2 regions of the Lysinibacillus sp. A4 genome follow, and region 2 is predicted to be linked to the other one. Evidence: a T-box and tRNA genes for the amino acid it is inferred to sense, from the RefSeq annotation. Region 2 holds a T-box; the other holds one or more tRNA genes.

Region 1 (6,975 bases), on a different contig from region 2:
GACGCCACGGACGCCATCTGTTCCAAAATATTTACCCATTCTACTTATTCTCTCCTTCAATGCAAGACAGTGCCTAGTGAGTTTCTATCAAGCATTAGACACTTGTCCGCTTACTTTTGGAAAAGTCTGCCTTTGTTCATTCATTGGTAATTATTAATATTCCACTCTGCCAGTTTGTTGGATGAAACCTGAACTACAAACCTGATTGGATTTTTGATTTAGAATCAAAATAAAATTATAGTCACATATTGTTTAAGAATCAATATCTTCCGATTCCTCAGTTGACGTATTTTTATCAGTTGGAGTACTCTCATCTGTCACATCAGGTTCTTCAATTGGAGGTGGCGTTTCCTCTGTAGAAGCTGGTGTTTTCTGCTGTTCTTCTTGTTCAACCTTTGTAATATCTGCCTTCACTTTTATTTTCTTGTCAGATATTTTTGTCACACCATCTGGTAATTTTACATCAAATTCATAAGTTTTGGACTCAGTAATTTTTGACAGTTCAACTGTTATTGGAATGGATGTTAAACTGTCAATAATGGATTTTCTTCCATACACTTTAATCATTTTCGGTGAAAATGTTAATGAGTTAATGGTAATGTCCTCGGCAGCTTGCCCTGTTTCGTTAAGGACAACTGGGATCTCTCGACTATACTCCGCTATATCTACTTGAACTTTCACAATTTCAGGTTCAATAGTCACGTCTAACTTATTTAAATCTCTATCTAATACTTTTACAGCTGCTTCCTGCGTGAATGATTGCTTCAAGCCCTGCTCTCCTGTAACAGTTGCTTTTACATAACTAATGCTTTCAATAGCACTTTTTGCACCTGTTACATAAACAGTTGGCGGGTTGGCTGTCATTTCTTTTAAGATAAAACCTTCTTCAATTAAACGTTTGTTCATTTCAGGGTCCACTCGGAACTCCTGCGTGACCTTTTCCTCAATATTCACATGAACAGTTGCAGGGTCTAATGTCACTTTTAACTTTTCTGAAATATTTTCGTATTGCAGTTTTACATCATGCTCTCCTAGCAATAAATTGCTCAAATCCGCAAATATAGAAAAATCCTTAGCTCCCTTTGCTTTTAAAACCAATGCCATCGGACCTTCTATCGTTACATCCACAGTTTCAGGTAAACCTGTCACAATAAGATTTTCATTATCGTAATAAACATCCACTGGAACATCACGAATAACATCCGTTTGTTCATTTGAGGTAGCTTTATTTAAAGGTGACAACTCGGTACGCACTGAGAAGAAAAGCAAAAACGCTAAAAATAGCGCGATGATTCTAAGTACCCAAGGGCTATCCATCATTTTATCCATTCTTTTTCCCCCTCCAAGTCAACTTAGAGGATGCATTTGATTCCTGTACTGATCCGAACCACATTTTTCTTAATAATGTTTCGAACTCCTCTAGAGAAAGATTTCGATGGAGATTACCATTTAATGTTATACTAATTGCGCCTGTTTCTTCTGAAACAACAATTGTAATAGCATCTGTAACTTCACTTAAACCAAGAGCAGCACGGTGGCGTGTCCCTAACTCTTTTGAAATAAATGGGCTTTCAGATAAAGGTAAATAGCAAGCCGCTGCTGTAACTTTATCTTTTTGCATAATAACAGCCCCATCATGTAGCGGGGTATTTGGTATAAAGATATTAATCAGTAATTCTGATGAAATTTCAGCATTTAGCCCTATACCTGTTTCAATATATTCATTAAGACCTGTTTCTTTTTCAATAGAAATTAACGCACCTATTCGACGTTTAGCCATATAACTTACAGACTTCTTCATTGCCTCAATAAGTCTTGTTTGTTCTTCTTCCTCTTGACTAGATGAGCGTTGGAATAGCTTTCCTCGCCCAATTTGTTCTAAACCACGTCTGATTTCAGGTTGGAAAATAATAATAATCGCTAGGAAACCAAACTCAATAACTTGTTGTAGCATCCAACCAAGTGTTTGTAACCCTAAAAGGTCTGTTGCAATTCGTGCAATAATAATGACGAATATTCCCTTAAGTAATTGGACAGCCTTCGTACCTTTAATGAGGGTTAAGACTTTATAAACAACGTACCAAACGAGCAGTACATCAATGAAGTTAATAACAATATTCACAGGCGTTAAATCCGTGAAATGTTCGATAATTTGCACGTGGCATCCCCCACTTTTCATTACGAATCCATACACATTCAAGTATATCACATTCTTATCAAATGTAACTTTTTTCAAATAAAAAGTCTACTCAGAAGAGTAGACCTTTCAGCCTCTCACGTGCACTATTTTTTAGGACGTATAGAGTGTTATTTAGTTTCTTCTTTTTCCTCAAATGTCATGGCTGTCTTAACAGAATTTTTAATTGTATACCATAACCATTCAAATACTTCGTCAATTTCTTCGATTCTCCCTGAAACTACCGCTGAAGATGCCATATATTGCCCGTTGATTACTGTGACGTTACCATCAACTTCACCTTCAACAATCAAATCGCCATTTTTTACAACAATATCGCCTTTCACCACTTCCCCTTCAGGTACAATCACTGTTTGACCATCCACAACTAAATTAGGTTGCTTGGTCACTGAGAAATGCTGGTCATCCATGAAGCTACCCAATAATGTAGCACTCATGAATAAGCAAAATACTGCTGCTGCCACAAAGAACGGATGCCGGCGAATCCATTTTTGTATACCTACTCGACTTTTTGGTTTTGGTAAACGAGCCATAACTGCTGCTTCAAAACCCGGAGGCGCTGTAATATGGGAAGCACTCTTCACAAAGGCGATTGTTTCACTCAATTCTTGCATCAACTGTTTACAATCATTACATGTATGCAAGTGTTGTTTCAACTCTTGCTCATGCTCACGACTAATGTCACCGTCTAAATAATCATGCATATAGTCTATAATATGCTCTGGACAAGTATTCATGACGCTCCCCCTCCTACAGATTGTTTAATTGCTTACGTAATGCCTCACGTCCGCGGTGAATCCTCGTTTTCACCGTTCCAAGCGGCATATCTAAAATCTCGCTAATCTCTTGTAACGATAACTCTTCTATATATTTCAATACTATAACCGAACGGTATTTATCCGGCAATCGTCCAATTTCATATTGAATGCGATCTTGCAGCTCCATTTGTTCTAACTGCTCCTCTGGTAGCTGGTCATCTGCTGCGATTTGCGAATACATATCAAGCCCTTCTGTACCAGCTACTTCTGCATCTAAATAATAATCCGGTTTCTTTTTTCGAATACGGTCAATGCAGAGGTTTGTCGCTATGCGATAAAGCCACGTTGAAAATTTTCTTTTCTGATCAAATGTATGCAAGTTCATATAAGCTCGCACAAAAGCCTCTTGAGCAATGTCTTCAGACTCTTGTTTGTTGCCTAACATTCGATAGCATACTTGGTACAGTTTGTGCTGATAGAGACTCACAATATCGGCAAATGCGTTTTGATCGCCTTTAAGCACTTGTTTTATTCTCTTATTTACTAACGCATCCATTGTGTTGACTTCTCCACCTTTACAACTGTCTTATACTATACGAAGCACCGATAAGAAAAGTTTCGTTTTAATTCAATTATAGCAAAAGATTTTTATGCAATGTGACAACAGGCAATTTTTTGTCAAATTTTCTTTAAACTAGTGTTTCACCAAATAAAGATCCCATTAATGCAACAGCCACATTTGCTGTTGTATTCTTTTCATCTAGTATAGGATTTACCTCTACAAACTCGGCTGAAGTTACCATGCCTGATTCTTGTAACATTTCCATTGCTAAATGGCTTTCTCGGTACGTAATTCCACCTGGAACTGGTGTACCCACACCTGGCGTATAAAGTGGATCTAATCCGTCTAAATCAAGTGATAAATGTAAGCCATCAACATTTCGTTCCTTTAAATAAGCAAGTGCATCTTCCATCACACGTGTCATGCCAAGTCGGTCGATTTCATGCATTGTATATACTTTAATTCCTTGTTGACGTATCAATTCACGTTCTCCTGGGTCTACTGAACGAGCTCCAATAATAATCACGTTTTCTGGCTTAATTTTTGGAGCATAGTTGCGAATTTGCACTAAACGTTCATGTCCTAGCCCAATACTAACGGCTAACGGCATCCCATGTATATTGCCTGAAGGTGTTGTTTCAGGTGTATTTAAATCTGCATGAGCGTCATACCAGATAACACCAAGATTTTTGTAATGCTCACCTAATCCAGCTAATGTTCCAATAGCAATGCTATGGTCTCCACCGAATACGAGTGGGAATTTTTTTTGTTCCACTACTTCATGCACACTATTTGCTAATGCAGTACTAACTTCTACAACTTCCTCTAAATTTAGTAATTTTTCATCCACAGCTCCGTCTGCAAGCTTTTGACTAACACGAATATCCCCTTGATCCTGTACATCGTGTCCGATAGCCTCTAAACGTTCAACAATACCTGCATATCGAATAGCACTTGGTCCCATATCTACCCCACGGCGTGTTTGTCCATAATCTGTTGGTACTCCAATAATAGAAATATTAAGTTTATTCATGTTTCTATACCCCCTAAAAGTTATAAGAATATTGTAAAGCCTATATACCACTTGGCTCAACTCGACAAAAAGTTGTATATTTATTCATTTATAAATAACATAAAAAAATCTCCTACTGTTTTCAGCAAGAGATTAGTTATCTGTAGTTAATATAACACTTTTGAATAATTTTATTCTAAAAAAGTGAGCCATGAAGGACTCGAACCTTCGACCCTCTGATTAAAAGTCAGATGCTCTACCAACTGAGCTAATGGCTCATAAAAGAAAAAATGGCTGGGGTACTAGGATTCGAACCTAGGCATGACGGAATCAAAATCCGTTGCCTTACCGCTTGGCTATACCCCAATCATTTATAAAACTGGTGGAGGGGGACGGATTCGAACCGCCGAACCCTAAGGAGCGGATTTACAGTCCGCCGCGTTTAGCCACTTCGCTACCCCTCCGAAATAACACAATAAGAATGGTGGAGGATGACGGGCTCGAACCGCCGACCCTCTGCTTGTAAGGCAGATGCTCTCCCAGCTGAGCTAATCCTCCATAGAAACAGGTGTTATATCACAGTTTATATTCTTTATAAAGCCTAAATTTTTAAATGGTGACCCCTACGGGATTCGAACCCGTGTTACCGCCGTGAAAGGGCGGTGTCTTAACCACTTGACCAAGGGGCCAATATTACGTCTCAACAAGACAAGAATTATAATAACATTTTTAATTAATAATTGCAATGCTTTTTCACAAATTATTTTATGTATTATAGTGATTGAAAAAAGGACAAAAAAATGGCTCCGAAGGCAGGACTCGAACCTGCGACAACCTGATTAACAGTCAGGTGCTACTACCAACTGAGCTACTTCGGAACAATGCTATTCACTTCGGTTTTAAACAACCTCTTAAGTACATTTATTATTATAGCAAGCATTCTAAATAATGCAACACATTTTGTGAAAATTTTTATATTTTTTGTCGAAGTCTGCTTCTACATTCGTCTGAAAGCATAATAGTTCTCTATTAATTCTAATATTTCTATTTAACGTACTAAATATTCTTGCTGTATATTATTGTAATTGTTAAAATAAAAATAGTTTTATGAATTTTCTATCAAATTTTCTGGGGGAGGATGTTCAAGATGGTATCAAATGATTTAATTGCACCTGAATTTTATAACATCACAGAGGAATTAGAAAAATTTTCGCAAGATAGTGATCGCCAAGCAATACGTTGGTTGAATACACAACAAGAGAGACGTACAGTTTCTTATGTGGAACTTAGCCAAAAAATGAATCAATACGCAAACGCTTTTACGGAGAAGGGGCTTCAAAAAGGTGATCGTGTATTAGTTATTATTCCTCGACTTCCAGAAGCTTATTTCGTTTTTCTAGGCTGCTTAAAGGCTGGTATCGTACCCATTTCATGTTCAGAGATGCTACGTGCAAGCGATTTAGAATATCGGATGGAACATTCTTCTGCTAGTGCAGTTATTGCTTATGAGGCTTTTACTAGTGAAGTTGATCAAATTACTTCTTCTGTAGACACATTGAAAAATAAACTAGTGATTGGTGCTGCGAAAGGAGATTGGACTTCTTTAGATGAATTAGCAAGCAAGCAGCAAGCTACATTTACAGCTGTAGCTACTACACGCGATGACATGGCATTCCTATCTTATACTTCTGGTACAACTGGTAAACCTAAGGGCGTTGTTCATTCACACGGCTGGGGATATGCACATATTAGAACTGCGGCTTCAAAATGGCTTTGTGTACGTGAAGGAGACCTCGTGTGGGCAACAGCTGCTCCTGGTTGGCAAAAGTGGATATGGAGTCCTTTTTTATCAACAATCATGCTGGGCGCTACTGCATTTGTCTATCATGGTGGATTCGATGCAAAAACCTATCTTCAATTAATGCAGGATGAAAAAGTTAATGTTCTCTGTTGTACACCGACCGAATACCGGATTATGGCGAAAATCGATAATTTACAAGACTACAATCTATCATCTCTACGTAGTGCCGTTTCTGCTGGTGAGCCTTTAAACCGCCCAGTTATCGAAACATTTATGAATCATTTTGGACTAAAAGTACGTGATGGCTATGGACAAACAGAAAACACACTATTAATTGGTACACTCGAAAACACAGAATTACGTCCTGGATCTATGGGTGTTCCAACTCCAGGTAATATTGTACGTATTATCGACAATGAAGGGAATGAAGCAGCAGTTGGCGAAGTTGGTGATATTGCTGTTCACAAATCTTCACCAGCTTTATTTAAAGAATATTATAAAGAACCAGAGCGCACACAAGCTGCATTTCGTGGGGATTGGTATATTACAGGTGATCAAGCAAAATGTGATGAAGACGGTTACTTCTGGTTTGAAGGTCGTGGAGATGACATTATTATTTCATCTGGTTATACGATCGGACCATTT
Region 2 (6,975 bases):
GACAAGTGGCGCACGTTTATGATCAACTGCTTTTAATGTAAAAATAAATTTTGTACATTCGTTCATTGTGTTAAACAAAAGAAACACTCCTTCTTACTGCAATATCTTTATTTTAGTACAAGTAACGTTTAATAACATAGCAAAATGACAAAATACAAAAAACACGCAGCTAGCAACTGCGTGTTCGTACTAATATTATTTTAATGTACCTTGTGAGCCCCTAATAAAGCACCCATATTATTTAAAATAGTTTTGGCATCACTATTTAATAATGGATGGACATCTGGGCGTTGCACTAATTCAAAAGCGTTTTTTAACGTCCTTTTTAGCATCGATATATCAAAATCTGAGCAATACTCATTAATTTTTTGGATCGTTAATAAATCTGTTCGTGATAATTTAGTGCTATCCTGTTGGGGATTACTATTTGCTAATATGTGCTTAATCAGGACACGGCCACTTGTATTCAATAAACGATAATACTTTGCTTCGGATAATTTTAAGAGATTCGTTTCGATTAATACTCTCGCGCTTACAAAGTCTAATTCATCACATGCTTTGTTGACTTTTGTAATAATAGTTGCTATATTCCCTGACATTTTCAACACCTCCATTAGCTCTTATTTTCTTTCTAAAAAAGACTCTCTATCCAAAAAACATCCATTCCCAATCTTAGATTTGGTTTTTCACGGCTAAATAACATGAAATTAGGTTTTGTTTCCTATTAGTTCAGCGCTGCACATCATCTATTAGACCAATTTATTTAAAATAATACTATATATTTTTTCCTAATTCAATGTATATCTTTAGCTCTACATAAAAAAAGCAATGGATGACTTTTTCGTCATCCATTGCTTCGTCTTTACATATTTTTTAATTCTTCTAAACGTTTTAACACAACTGCATGCTTGCTTTCGTAATCTGCTAATTTCTCACGTTCTGCGTTGACTAACGCTTCCGGTGCTTTCGATACAAACTTCTCATTCGATAATTTACCTGTAACAAGCTTTACTTCTTTTGCCCATTTCTCTAATTCTTTTTCAAGACGGGCAATTTCTTCCTCAAGATTGATCAGTCCAACAAGAGGCAGGAATACCTGTGCTCCTGTCACAACAGCAGTCATTGATTGTCCTGGGGCCTCTAAACCTTCACCAATTGTTAAAGTGTCAGGATTACAGAATTTTTCTAGATATGCTTGATTATCTTTAAGTACAGCTGCTGTTGCTGCATCTTTCGCTGAAATAAACAACGGTACTTTTTTGCTCATCGGTGTATTTACTTCCGCACGAATATTACGTACTGAACGTATAATATCCATTAGGAGCTTCATATTATCTGCTTCATCAGCAAAATGAAGATCTGTGCGTACTGTTGGCCATGCTGCCACTGTAATAGATTCACCTTCGTGTGGTAAGTGCTGCCAGATTTCTTCTGTAATGAAAGGCATAAATGGATGTAAAAGACGCATTGTTTGATCTAGTACGTAAGCTAAAATAGATCGAGTTGTCTTTTTAGCTGCTTCATCTTCACCGTAAAGTGGTAATTTTGCCATTTCAATATACCAAGAACAGAAATCATCCCAAATGAAATTGTATAATTCACGGCCAACTTCGCCGAATTCATAACGCTCTGCAAGAGAGGTTACACGTTCAATCGTTTCATTTAAGCGCGTTAAAATCCATTTGTCAGCTACAGATTTTTCACCAGTTAAATCGATCTCATCATATCTCATACCATCCATATTCATAAGCGCAAAACGTGATGCATTCCAAATCTTATTGGCAAAGTTCCATACTGCTTCAACTTTTTCAGTTGTATAGCGTAAATCTTGACCAGGTGATGAACCAGTAGCTAAGAAGTAGCGTAATGAATCTGCACCGTATTGTTCAATGACATCCATTGGATCAACACCATTGCCAAGTGATTTACTCATTTTACGCCCTTCACCATCACGTACTAAACCATGAATTAGCACATCTTTAAATGGACGTTGATCTGTAAACTCAAGGCCTTGGAAAATCATTCGAGAAACCCAGAAGAAAATAATATCATAGCCTGTTACTAATGTATTTGTTGGATAGTAACGTTTATATTCTTCATTTGCTTCATCTGGCCAACCCATAGTAGAAAACGGCCATAGTGCTGAAGAGAACCATGTATCTAGTACATCTTCATCTTGCGTCCAGTTTTCTGCATCTGCTGGGGCTTCTTTACCTACGTATATTTCGCCTGTTTCATTATGGTACCAGGCTGGGATTTGATGGCCCCACCATAATTGACGAGAAATACACCAATCGCGTATATTCTCCATCCAGCGGGAATATGTGTTTTCAAAACGAGCAGGAACAAAGTTTACTTTCCCTTCTTCGTCCTTTTGCAGCTCTAGGGAAGCATCAGCAAGTGGTTGCATTTTAACGAACCATTGTGCTGAAAGATATGGCTCAACAACAGCACCAGAACGTTCAGAGTGTCCTACTGAATGCATATGCTCTTCAATGCGAATTAACACACCTGCTTCTTGTAAATCAGCAACAATTTGCTTGCGGCATTCGAAGCGATCCATTCCTTTATATTTGCCAGCAAGATCATTCATTGTGCCGTCTTCATTCATTACTAGAATGCGCTCTAGATTATGACGATTACCAACTTCAAAGTCGTTCGGATCATGGGCTGGTGTCATTTTTACAACCCCAGTACCAAATTCCATATCAACGTACTCATCAGCAACAATTGGAATTTCGCGACCTACAATCGGTAAAATAACGTTTTTACCAATTAAGTGCTGATAACGCTCATCGTTCGGGTGAACAGCTACCCCAGAGTCACCAAGCATTGTTTCGGGACGTGTTGTAGCAACTTCTACATAGCCAGAGCCATCAGCTAATGGATATTTCATATGATAGAAGGCACCTTGCACATCCTGATAAATTACCTCGATATCAGATAATGCTGTTTTTGCTGCTGGGTCCCAGTTGATAATACGTTCACCACGATAAATTAAACCTTTTTCATATAACTGAACAAAAACTGTTTTTACGGCATCTGAAAGACCTTTGTCTAATGTGAAACGTTCACGTGTATAATCTAATCCAAGACCAAGCTTTGCCCATTGATCACGAATATGTCCAGCATACTCTTCTTTCCATTCCCATGTTTTTTCGAGGAATTTTTCACGTCCTAAATCATAACGTGTAATATTATCCTCACGCAGCTTGGCTTCTACTTTTGCCTGTGTTGCTATACCAGCATGGTCCATACCTGGCAACCATAGGGCATCATAGCCTTGCATGCGTTTCATACGAATGAGAATATCTTGTAATGTTGTATCCCAAGCATGACCAAGGTGTAATTTACCTGTTACGTTCGGTGGTGGAATAACGATTGAATAGGGCTTTTTCCCACTTTCAGGCTGTGCCTCGAAGAACTTCCCTTGTAACCACCATTCATAGCGACCAGCTTCAATGGACTGTGGGTCATATTTAGTTGGCATTGAAATGTTTTCTGTCATATTGACTCCTCCTATTGTTTGAAAACTGTTGGTAAAGAAATACTATTTATTTTTTACCCAATAAAAAAACTCCTCTCGTCTAAAAGGACGAAGGAGTTTTAGTTCGCGGTACCACCTTTAATTCCAGCAGGGTTAAGATAAATATTAAATAACATATTTTCTCAGCCTATTCTACTGGCTCTCAATTCGGTAACGGTGTTTAACCGGCTTTAACTACTATTATTTCACTAAAGCTGCTCAAGGGCTACCTTCAATTTCGTACAAATAGAAACTTCTCAGCTACCGTTTCCTCTCTGAAAATGTAGTCAAAATTTACTCTTCCCTATCATAGCATCTGTATTTGATTTTCCTTATTGTACCGCAGGATCGTGTCATTTTTCAAGTGATTTAGTCATCTTTTAGTAAGAGGAAAGTAAATAGAAAAGGAAGTGACAATTCAAATGCGACGACGCAAGTATAACCCTTGGCTTTTACCACCTTGGCTACGACAAGTTCGTTTTTATTGCAGAACCATCATCGTGCCGATTTGTGCTTTTCAGTTTATCCGTGTCATTATTGTGCCAACATCAGGTGATTTAGTCTTCTTATTACTCCTGCTACTTCTCTGCTATTTACTTTTGAAAGACATCATTTGAAACACGAACTTTAAGCGGTGTATATTCTTCTGTTAGATCCCAAATCATAGAAGGCACTTCATGCCAAGTACTGGATTCGCGTACAACAATATGGCTTGAGGATTCTCTTAATACAGCTTTTTGGTCAACTGTTGTAGAATTCTCTTGGCGTGAAGCTGCTGCTACTGCGGCAGGTTGTTTCACTTGAACACTTTCTTCAATTGCAGCCAATGTCTCCTCTTGTTCGAAAGCATGTGTTGATAGGTGCGGATTGTCTAACACATCTTTTTCAACAACAGGTTCATACTCATTGAAAGCGCTTGTGACTGTCCACTCAAGCTGACACATCTGATTTGTTAGACTAGGGCGAATATCCTTGACCATTAAATCTTTGACATCTGATTCTTTTGGTAAATCCACATGTAAAGGAACGGCATACTCAAAATAACCAGTATCTCCTTGAATATCAAGGGCATCAATTGTAATTAAATCTTCATTTTCCGCAAATGCTTGCATATCTTGAAAATCAAAGCGAACGTGTGCGGTGATATGATAGATGCCCATAAGTCGCAAAGAATCCTCTAACTGCATTGCCTGCCACTGTGGCTTAATTTGAACAGCTGCTATTTCAGTTGGGCAGCCATATCCAGGAAAACAAAATGTTTCGCGCATATTCCAAGTTTTGTGTTCGATAATAATCCCTCCCTTTGCATCATATGACGATTCGAAGGATAGTATGCTAGGATGTTGCCATTTGAACAGAGTTAAAAATAGATACTACTAAAAAAATGGCATGCTAGAAGTAATAGTCTAGCATGCCATTCCCATGGATGTTCGTATCATTAAACATTTACTAATTTAATTTTATTAGCTACACGATCTGTTAGCATTTGTGTTGCCTTTGGTACGATCGGTTTAAAAATCGGATTGAGAACAGGGCCAGCTAACCCGCCTGCAATGACTTCTAAGAATCCTGTCATTTTAGTATTTTCAGCGTCGATACTTTCTGCGAGGAAATAGCCATTTCCTGTGAAGTTATCAGAAAGCCCCTTTAATTCAAATGTAACTTTTGATGGTGCTATCCATTCTAAGATTGTAATTTCTACTTCAACTGTTTTTTTCAAAACGCCAACATTGCCTTTAAAAGTCCAAGTGGAGTGTTTCTCATCAATCATTTCATGTGCATTATAACCAGGGACAAGCTTTGCCCATTTTTCCATATCACTAACGAAATCCCATACATGTTCAATCCCTACGGGTACTTCGACCGTGTGTGTGCCTGTTGCCATATCAATTCACTACTTTCTTTTATGAATAGCTATATTATAAACGATATCGCCCACAATTTGGCTATGCTGAAAGATGTAATTTTGACAAAAGCAGGTCCTTCATCCAGTATAGTTGAGCGTACTTACTAGTAAATATATGCTATTGTTCCTTTTTACTCATGTATTCCTCAAGCACTATAATGCCTTCTGCTTAATCCATTAAAAAAGGTAATGTCAATGGGATATAAAGCAATTTTACAAAGCGAGGGTTTATTCCATTCCGCTAGCATCCTTTCCAGGGGGGCGTTCGTGAGTGACAACACCTCTACATAAAATGAGTAGTGAACACTTTTACTTTATTTGAAAATCTTGCTATTAAGAAACATTTTTATGGGGTGGGGTGGAAGGTGCTTGAATCCCATGGGATAGCTAAAGAGGTGAGCCATAGGAAAGCAAGTAGCCTACAACGGAAACCATTTTCCCCTTTCGCAAAAATTCTAGTGATGGTTTTGTTTTTCAACAGCAGAAGAGCATGCTAGAAATAATTCTAGCATGCTCTATCAAATTTTATTGCGCTAATTGCGCAAATACTTTATGGAATGCTGCCACTGTTGTCGCAATGTGCTCTTCCGTGTGAGCTGTTGAGATGAATAGTCCCTCAAATTGAGAAGGAGGTAAGAAAATACCTTCCTCTGCCATTAGACGGAAATATTCAGCGAATAATTGTAAATCTGATGTTTTAGCAGAAGCAAAATCAATGACATCTTCATTCGTGAAGAAGAAGCCAATCATAGAGCCTGCACGATTAACAGTGTGCGGGATATTATATTTAGTTGCTGCTTCACGGAAACCAGCCTCAAGCTGATCCCCTAATTTTTTAAAGTAATCATACGTACCATGGTCTAAACGGGATAACGTTTCATAACCAGCTGTCATCGCTAACGGATTCCCCGATAATGTTCCTGCTTGATAAATTGGTCCAGCTGGTGCTACTTGCTCCATAATTTCTTTTTTCCCAGCGAATGCGCCTACAGGGAGACCACCTCCGATGACTTTACCTAAAGTAGTCATATCAGGCGTTACCCCAAAATACCCTTGTGCACAGCCATAATCTACGCGGAAACCTGTCATGACTTCGTCAAAGATTAATAATGCACGGTGCTCTGAAGTAAGTGCACGCAAACCTTCTAAGAAACCTGGTTGTGGAGGTACAACACCCATATTTCCTGCTACTGGCTCCACAATGACTGCAGCTAACTCTGTGCCAAATTTCTCAAAAATCACTTTTGCCCCTTCTAAATCATTATAGGCAACTGTCAACGTATTGCGGGCGATATCTGCAGGTACGCCAGGGCTATCAGGTAGGCCTAATGTGGCAACACCAGAACCAGCTTTAATCAATAAGGAGTCACCGTGACCATGATAAGACCCTTCAAACTTTAAGATCTTATCACGTCCTGTCACACCACGTGCTACACGTAATGCAGACATAGTAGCCTCTGTTCCAGAAGAAACAAAGCGAATCATTTCCATTCCTGGTAAACGGTCTAATACTAATTGAGCTAAGCGATTTTCTGTATAGCTT

The links. The T-box of region 2 lies ahead of NY607_RS06635 (valine--tRNA ligase). A T-box ahead of a tRNA ligase gene usually reads a tRNA of that ligase, here a tRNA-Val.
Region 1: it encodes a tRNA-Val, which carries the amino acid that the T-box ahead of NY607_RS06635 (valine--tRNA ligase) is inferred to sense. The anticodon was not compared.

Annotation. Positions count from the first base shown of each region.
Region 1 covers NZ_JANWTB010000007.1:268,713-275,687, forward strand. Annotated here, with positions in the region: gene glmM (phosphoglucosamine mutase) at 1-39, opposite strand, end outside; gene NY607_RS16355 (CdaR family protein) at 253-1,329, opposite strand; gene cdaA (diadenylate cyclase CdaA) at 1,322-2,158, opposite strand; gene NY607_RS16365 (anti-sigma factor family protein) at 2,308-2,934, opposite strand; gene sigW (RNA polymerase sigma factor SigW) at 2,948-3,511, opposite strand; gene rocF (arginase) at 3,645-4,550, opposite strand; tRNA gene NY607_RS16380 (tRNA-Lys) at 4,735-4,807, opposite strand; tRNA gene NY607_RS16385 (tRNA-Gln) at 4,821-4,895, opposite strand; tRNA gene NY607_RS16390 (tRNA-Tyr) at 4,910-4,993, opposite strand; tRNA gene NY607_RS16395 (tRNA-Val) at 5,012-5,087, opposite strand; tRNA gene NY607_RS16400 (tRNA-Glu) at 5,144-5,218, opposite strand; tRNA gene NY607_RS16405 (tRNA-Asn) at 5,331-5,407, opposite strand; gene mbcS (acyl-CoA synthetase MbcS) at 5,677-6,975, shown strand, end outside.
Region 2 covers NZ_JANWTB010000003.1:263,393-270,367, forward strand. Annotated here, with positions in the region: gene NY607_RS06625 (bifunctional folylpolyglutamate synthase/dihydrofolate synthase) at 1-66, opposite strand, end outside; gene NY607_RS06630 (hypothetical protein) at 201-599, opposite strand; gene NY607_RS06635 (valine--tRNA ligase) at 863-3,508, opposite strand; T-box leader at 3,589-3,846, opposite strand; gene NY607_RS06640 (hypothetical protein) at 3,949-4,143, shown strand; gene NY607_RS06645 (valyl-tRNA synthetase) at 4,120-4,794, opposite strand; gene NY607_RS06650 (SRPBCC family protein) at 4,965-5,411, opposite strand; gene hemL (glutamate-1-semialdehyde 2,1-aminomutase) at 5,958-6,975, opposite strand, start outside.